3 regions of the Streptantibioticus cattleyicolor NRRL 8057 genome follow, and region 3 is predicted to be linked to each of the others. Evidence: riboswitches for the same ligand, from Rfam matches in the RefSeq annotation. Region 3 holds a riboswitch; each other region holds the start of a gene.
What was found. A riboswitch is a leader RNA that binds a small molecule or an ion and turns the genes downstream of it on or off. The one in region 3 is predicted to bind cobalamin.

Region 1 (2,193 bases), on a different replicon from region 3:
GGCACCCGCACCGAGCCGACGGCGAGGCCGGCCGTGACGGAGGCGGCCAGCAGGAGCGCGAGCACCACCAGGACGACGGCGAGCCGGACCCGGCCCGGACGACGCCGACGCGGTGCGGTCTCCTCGGCCCGGGCCGCGACCGCCGTCACCGGAAACTCTCCGGGTGCAGCCCGCGCGCCAGGTCCTCCACCGCGTACGCCGACCGCACGCCCACCAGCGTCGCGGTCAACGGCACGGTGACGAACCGTTTGTTCCTGATCGCCGGGACGTCGGCCAGGGCGGGCCGGGAGAGCAGGAACGCCTTCTTCCGCTCGACGTCGCGGGCACCGCCGTAGTCGTGGACGACGATGACCTCCGGCCTGCGTGCCACCACCTGCTCCCAGGAGACGTCACCGAAGACATCGTCGAGGTCGCCGAAGACGTTCCGGCCGCCGGCCAGCCGGATCAGCTCGGTGCCGAGGCTCCCGCGGCCCGCTGTGAAGGCCGCCTTGTCACCGCTGTCGTACACGAAGACCGGCACGTCGGGACGGCACCGCACCGCGGTCACCGCCTTGCCGACCCGGCCCCGCAGCCGCGCCACCAGCCGTTCGGCCCGGTCGGACACGCCGAAGACGCGGCCGATGGTGCGGATCTCCTCGTAGGTGTCCTCCATCGTCACCCGTCCCTTGCCGCAGTATTCGCGGTTGAGGTACGTGTTGATCCCCGCGTCGGCGAACGCCTCGCGGGAACGGCCCTCGTGCTCGGCGAAGGCGCTGGCGTAGCCGCCGTAGACGAAGTCGGGGTCGGCGTCGAGAACGGTCTCGAACGACGGTGCCTTCCTGGCCAGTTGGGGTACGGACGCGTAGTCCTTCCTCAGCTCGGGCAGCACCGCCGAGTCGGGGAACGAGGTGCCCACCATGCGGTCCTTCAGGCCGAGGGAGAGCATCAGCTCGGCCGGGTGCTGGTGGATGGTGACGGCCCGGGAGGGCGGCTCGCGGTACGTGGTGCGCACACCGCAGTTGTCGACGGTGACCGGGAAGCCCTCGGCCGGTGACGCGGTGGCGTGCGGGGCGTCCGCGACGGAGGCGCCGCCCGCGCCGCAGCCGGCGGTCAGCAGCGTGAGGGACAGGGCGACCGCGGCCACCACGGCGCGCGGCGGGCGGCGCGACCGGGCCGGGCGGGGGGAACGGCGGCATGACATGCCGTGGTACACGTAAGCCTCCTGGGGAGTCCGCGCTCCTCAAACGGGCCCGCGACAGGCCAGTGTCCTGACTCCCGGATCGACGTTCCCCCCGCCTTCCCGCGCCGTGCGCAGTGGCGTGTCGAGGGGTGCACTCCCCGGTCACAGTGGCGGGACCGTGCCGGATTCGCACCGGCTTCCTGTCTCCCGTCGCGGCGATGACCCGCGTGATACTACGTTTCCCCGGGGCCGCGGCACAAAGCGGGCGCCGCCCCGTCCGCCGGACCGGAACGGCGCCCCTCTCACCGAAGTCGACAAGGAGACTCATCGTCATGCGCCCTGCCGCACCCGCCGACGCCGTCGCCGCCGCCCTGGCCGACGTCGCGTCCCTCGGCGGCTTCTTCGCCCTCACCGTGGGCGGCCCCGACGAGGGGTGGCACCCGGTCCGCCACTCCTACGCCGACGGCTTCGCCGACCTCGCCGGGGCCGTCGCCGAACGCCACGGCACCCATGAGGCACGCGTCGGCGTCTCCATCGCCCAACTCGGCCACGCCGCCCGCCTGTGGTCCCCCGTCCTCGGCTGCGCGGTGCTCCACGGCATCGTCCCGGACACCGGAGGGTTGCAGCGAGCCGACGACGCCCCGGCCCTCCGGCTGCCGCGCCCCGCCGGCTGGTACGCCGGTCGACTCCCCGATGCCGCCGCCGCGATACGTGACCAGGTGATGCCGCATCTGCGCGCCCTCGCGGCCGGTCTGCGGACCAAGGTCGCCCCGCGCCTGCTCGCCGGGAACGCCGCCTCCGCCCTCGTCGAGGCCGCCCGCACCCTGCTGGCCGCCCGCCCCGCGCTGCGCGCCCCGCTCACCGCCGTCACCACCGCGCTGCTGGACGCCGGCGACCTCGCCGGCACCGGACACGTCACCGGACCGGACCTCGCGTTCCGCCGCCGTAGCTGCTGCCTGTACTACCGCGCACCGGCCGGTGCGATGTGCGGTGACTGCTGCCTGGCACGTTGAGCCGCCGCGCTACCAGGTGGG
Region 2 (2,193 bases), on a different replicon from region 3:
CCGGAGGCGAGTCCGGGGACCTCCGCGCCGGTACCGAAGTCGTACCCCTCGTCCCGCAGCCGGCGCAGCAGCGCGACGGCGCTCGCGGGGGTGTCCAGGCCGACCGCGTTGCCGATGCGGGAGTGCTTGGTGGGGTAGGCGGAGAGCACCAGCGCGACGCGTTTGGCGGCGGGCGGGATGTGGCGCAGCCGGGCGTGGCGTACCGCGATCCCGGCCACCCGGGCGGCGCGTTCGGGGTCGGCGACGTACGCCGGGAGGCCGTCGGCGTCGATCTCCTTGAAGGAGAACGCCACGGTGATCAGCCGGCCGTCGAACTCGGGCACCGCGATCTGGCCGGCCGCGTCCAGCGGGGAGACCCCCTCGTCGCCCGCGGCCCAGTCGGCGCGCGAGCCGGTCAGGCAGAGGGCTTGCAGGATCGGGACGTCGAGGGCGGTCAGGGCGCCGGCGTCCCAGGACTCGTCGTCGCCCCCGGCGGAGGCGTCGGCGGGCCGGGTGCCGCCCGCGGCGAGGACGGTGGTGACGACGGCGTCGGCGGCCCGCAGCGCGTCGATCAGCTCCGGTTCCGGCGCCCGCAGCGAGGCGACGTACAGCGGCAGGGGCGTGCCGCCCGCGTCCTCGATCGCGTCGCACAGGGCGTGGACGAAGGCGGTGTTGCCGGCCATGTGGTGGGCGCGGTAGTAGAGCACGGCGACGACGGGGCGGCCGGTGCCGTCGTCGCGCGCGACGCGTTCCAGCGGGCCCCAGGTGGGCGCGGGCGCCGGGGGTTCGAAGCCGTGGCCGGTGAGCAGGACGGTGTCGGAGAGGAACCGGGCGAGGTGTTCGAGGTTGGCCGGGCCGCCGTGGGCGAGGTAGGCGTGGGCCTCGGCGGCGATGCCGACCGGGACCGTGGAGGCGGCCATCAGCTGGGCGTCGGGGGCCTGTTCGCCGGTGAGGACGACGACCGGGCGGCCGTCGGCGAGCAGCAGGTCGAGGCCGTCCTGCCAGGCGCGGACGCCGCCGAGGAGGCGTACCACGACCAGGGCGACGCCGTCGAGGAGGTCCGGGAGGCCGTCGAGGGGCAGCCGGGCCGGGTTGGCGAAGCGGTAGCGCACCGGGCCGCCGGCCGCGCGGGCGCTGAGCAGGTCGGTGTCGGAGGTCGACAGGAGCAGGACGCGGGGGTGCGTGTCGCGCTCCCCGGATGACGGCTGCATGCGGTCGCTGGCCTTCCTCGGGGTCCGCGCCCCGGGCGGTGTCGGATGGCTCCGCCGCGCGCCAAGTGGTGCGCGGCGGAAGGGAGTTCCTGGCTCACCCGGCCCCGGGGGGCGGGCTCACAGTGGCGGGACCGCGCCGGATTCGCACCGGGCTTCCTCCCTGGTCGCCATGGTGGCGGTGGTGGAACGGATGATCCACCGAGGAGCATAGTAAGGGGCACCGAGGAATGGCGGGGAGTACACCGGGTGCGATCATCGGTATGCTCGCGGCCATGTCAACGGCTTCCACCCCTCCGTCGTCCCAGGCCGCGGCGGTCTCGCGGGATCGCGGTGACGCCTGCCCGGGGGCGCTGCGGCTGCACGCCGCGGACGACGGGGCGCTGGCCCGCGTCCGGCTGCCCGGCGGTGTGCTGACGACCCGTCAGGCCGAAGCGCTGGGGTCGGCGGCACTGCGGCTGGGCGACGGCGACCTGCATCTGACCTCACGCGGCAACGTGCAGTTGCGCGGGCTGCCGGCCGGGTGCGGTGCCGAACTGGCCGGGCTGCTGGAGGCCGCCGGGCTGCTGCCGTCCCCGGGACACGAGCGGGTGCGCAACGTCGTCGCCTCGCCGCTGTCCGGGCTCGACGGGCACGGGCTGCGGGACGTACGGCCGTGGCTCACCGGCCTCGACGCGCTGCTGTGCGCGAGCGAAGCGGCCCGCGAGCTGTCCGGGCGCTTCCTGTTCGCGCTGGACGACGGGCGCGGGGACGTCGCCGGGCTCGGCGCCGACGTCACGGTGCGGGCGGTTCCGGACGGGGACGCCCTGGTGCGCCTCGGGGCGTCCGGGACGGCGCTGCGGGTGCCCGGCGGGCAGGCGGCGCGGGCCACGCTGACGGCCGCCGAGGTCTTCCTCGACGCCGCGCGGGCGAGCGGGACGCGTGCCTGGCGGGTGGCCGAACTCGCGTTGCCTGCCGAGGAGTTGACGGCCGCGCTCGGCCGCCGTCTGACGGCGGACGGCATCAA
Region 3 (2,193 bases):
GACCTGATCAAGCCGGACGCCACGGCCGCCCAGGAGACCAAGGTCTCCAAGCTGGTCTCGCTGGTGGTCAAGGTCGGCGCGCTGATCTTCGTGCTCACCATGGACAAGACGGTGGCCATCAACTTCCAGCTGCTGGGCGGCATCTGGATCCTGCAGACCTTCCCGTCGCTGGTGGCCGGGTTGTACACCCGCTGGTTCCACCGCTGGGCGCTGCTGGCCGGCTGGGCGGTCGGCATGGTCTACGGCACCTGGGCGGCCTGGTCGGTGGCGAGCCCGACGCAGAAGCACTTCGGCGGCAGCTCCAAGCTGATCCCGGGCATCGGGCAGATCGGCTACATCGGCATGACGGCGTTCGTGCTCAACGTGGTGGTCGCGGTGGTCCTCACCGTGGTGCTGCGGGCGGTCGGGGCACCGGACGGCGCCGACGAGACCACCCGGGACGACTACACCGCCGACATCGGCGACCCCGGCGTCCAGCAGGAGCGTCCGCTGGCCCCGGCCGGCCACTGACCCCACGGCCGCGGCCGGCCCCGCACGGGCCGCCGTACCCCGACGCACCGGGGTACGGCGGCCCGTCGGCGTTCGGGGACGAGTACCCCAGCACGCCCCGGACACTACATCTAGGGCCGCGCAAACGGACCCGGCACTAGATGTATGCTCATCACCGCTGCTGTCGCAGGGGAACCCGGTGAGATTCCGGGACTGCCCCGCAACGGTGTCCCGGCGTGCCCGACGCGCCGGAGAAGTCCGAGTACCTGCCGGCAGCGCCACTTCGGGCTGCTCCGAAGGGGCAACAGATGTCCGGGCCTCGCGGGTTGGGTCTGCGGACGTGACGCGGCCTGCCCTGCCCTGTCTGCGGCATGCCGTACGCGGCCGTGGTCCCGCTCGCAACGGGGCCGCCGCGTACGAGGAGACCGCCGTGACCATCGCTCCCGCAGACCCCGCGTCAGCAACCGCCGTTCCGCCGGACGAGCCGGGCACCGCGCTGCTGCGCACCCTCATGGAGCTCACCGCCGACCTGCCCGACACCGACCCCGGCCGGGTCGCGGCGGCGGCGCTGCGCGGCCGGCACGCCGGCTCCGACGCGGCCGAACTGCGCGACCTGGCCACCGAGGCGGCGGCCGGGCTGATCTCCGAGGACCCGCAGTACAGCTTCCTCGCCGCCCGGTTGCTGGCCCGCGCCATCACCGAGGAGGCGGCCGGCCAGCAGGTGACCTCGTTCTCCTCCTCGATCGCCACCGGCCACCGCGAGGGGCTGATCGCGGACGCCACCGCCGCGTTCACCGCCGCCCACGCCGGCCGGCTGGACGCGCTGATCGACCCGGCCGGCGACGACCGCTTCGGCTACTTCGGGCTGCGCACCCTCTACAGCCGCTACCTGCTGCGCCACCCGGTGACCCGGCAGGTGGTGGAGACCCCGCAGCACTTCCTGCTCCGGGTGGCCTGCGGGCTGGCCGCCGACGACTCGGCCGCGGCGGTGGAGGAGGTGGCCTCGCTCTACCGGCTGATGTCGCGGCTGGACTACCTGCCCAGCTCGCCGACGCTCTTCAACTCCGGTACCCGGCACCCGCAGATGTCCTCCTGCTACCTGCTGGACTCGCCGCTGGACGAGCTGGACTCGATCTACCAGCGCTACCACCAGGTCGCCCGGCTCTCCAAGCACGCCGGCGGCATCGGGCTGCCGTTCAGCCGGATCCGCTCCCGCGGTTCGCTGATCCGCGGCACCAACGGCCGCTCCAACGGCATCGTGCCGTTCCTGCGCACCCTGGACGCCTCGGTGGCCGCGGTCAACCAGGGCGGCCGGCGCAAGGGCGCGGCCTGCGTCTACCTGGAGACCTGGCACGCCGACGTCGAGGAGTTCCTGGAGCTGCGGGACAACACCGGCGAGGACGCCCGGCGCACCCACAACCTCAACCTGGCGCACTGGATCCCCGACGAGTTCATGCGCCGGGTCGAGGCGGACGCCGAGTGGTCGCTGTTCTCCCCCGCCGACGTGCCCGAGCTGGTCGACCTGTGGGGCGAGGAGTTCGACGCCGCCTACCGGGCCGCCGAAGCCGCCGGCCGCCAGATCAAGCGCGTCCCGGCCCGGCAGCTGTACGCGCGGATGATGCGCACCCTGGCGCAGACCGGCAACGGCTGGATGACCTTCAAGGACGCCGCCAACCGCACCGCCAACCAGACCGCCGAACCCGG

Region 1: linked by a shared signal. The riboswitch ahead of SCATT_RS28735 (ABC transporter substrate-binding protein) and the one ahead of SCATT_RS19315 (ribonucleoside-diphosphate reductase subunit alpha) in region 3 are both predicted to bind cobalamin.
Region 2: linked by a shared signal. The riboswitch ahead of cobN (cobaltochelatase subunit CobN) and the one ahead of SCATT_RS19315 (ribonucleoside-diphosphate reductase subunit alpha) in region 3 are both predicted to bind cobalamin.

Annotation. Positions count from the first base shown of each region.
Region 1 is NC_017585.1:268,454-270,646, reverse strand. It holds gene SCATT_RS28740 (FecCD family ABC transporter permease) at 1-149, opposite strand, end outside; gene SCATT_RS28735 (ABC transporter substrate-binding protein) at 146-1,180, opposite strand; cobalamin riboswitch at 1,221-1,401, opposite strand; gene SCATT_RS28730 ((2Fe-2S)-binding protein) at 1,492-2,172, shown strand; gene SCATT_RS28725 (SDR family NAD(P)-dependent oxidoreductase) at 2,182-2,193, opposite strand, start outside.
Region 2 is NC_017585.1:328,687-330,879, forward strand. It holds gene cobN (cobaltochelatase subunit CobN) at 1-1,190, opposite strand, end outside; cobalamin riboswitch at 1,254-1,405, opposite strand; gene cobG (precorrin-3B synthase) at 1,451-2,193, shown strand, end outside.
Region 3 is NC_017586.1:4,375,425-4,377,617, reverse strand. It holds partial or broken gene mctP (monocarboxylate uptake permease MctP) at 1-510, shown strand, start outside; adenosylcobalamin-variant (AdoCbl-variant) riboswitch at 668-765, shown strand; gene SCATT_RS19315 (ribonucleoside-diphosphate reductase subunit alpha) at 920-2,193, shown strand, end outside.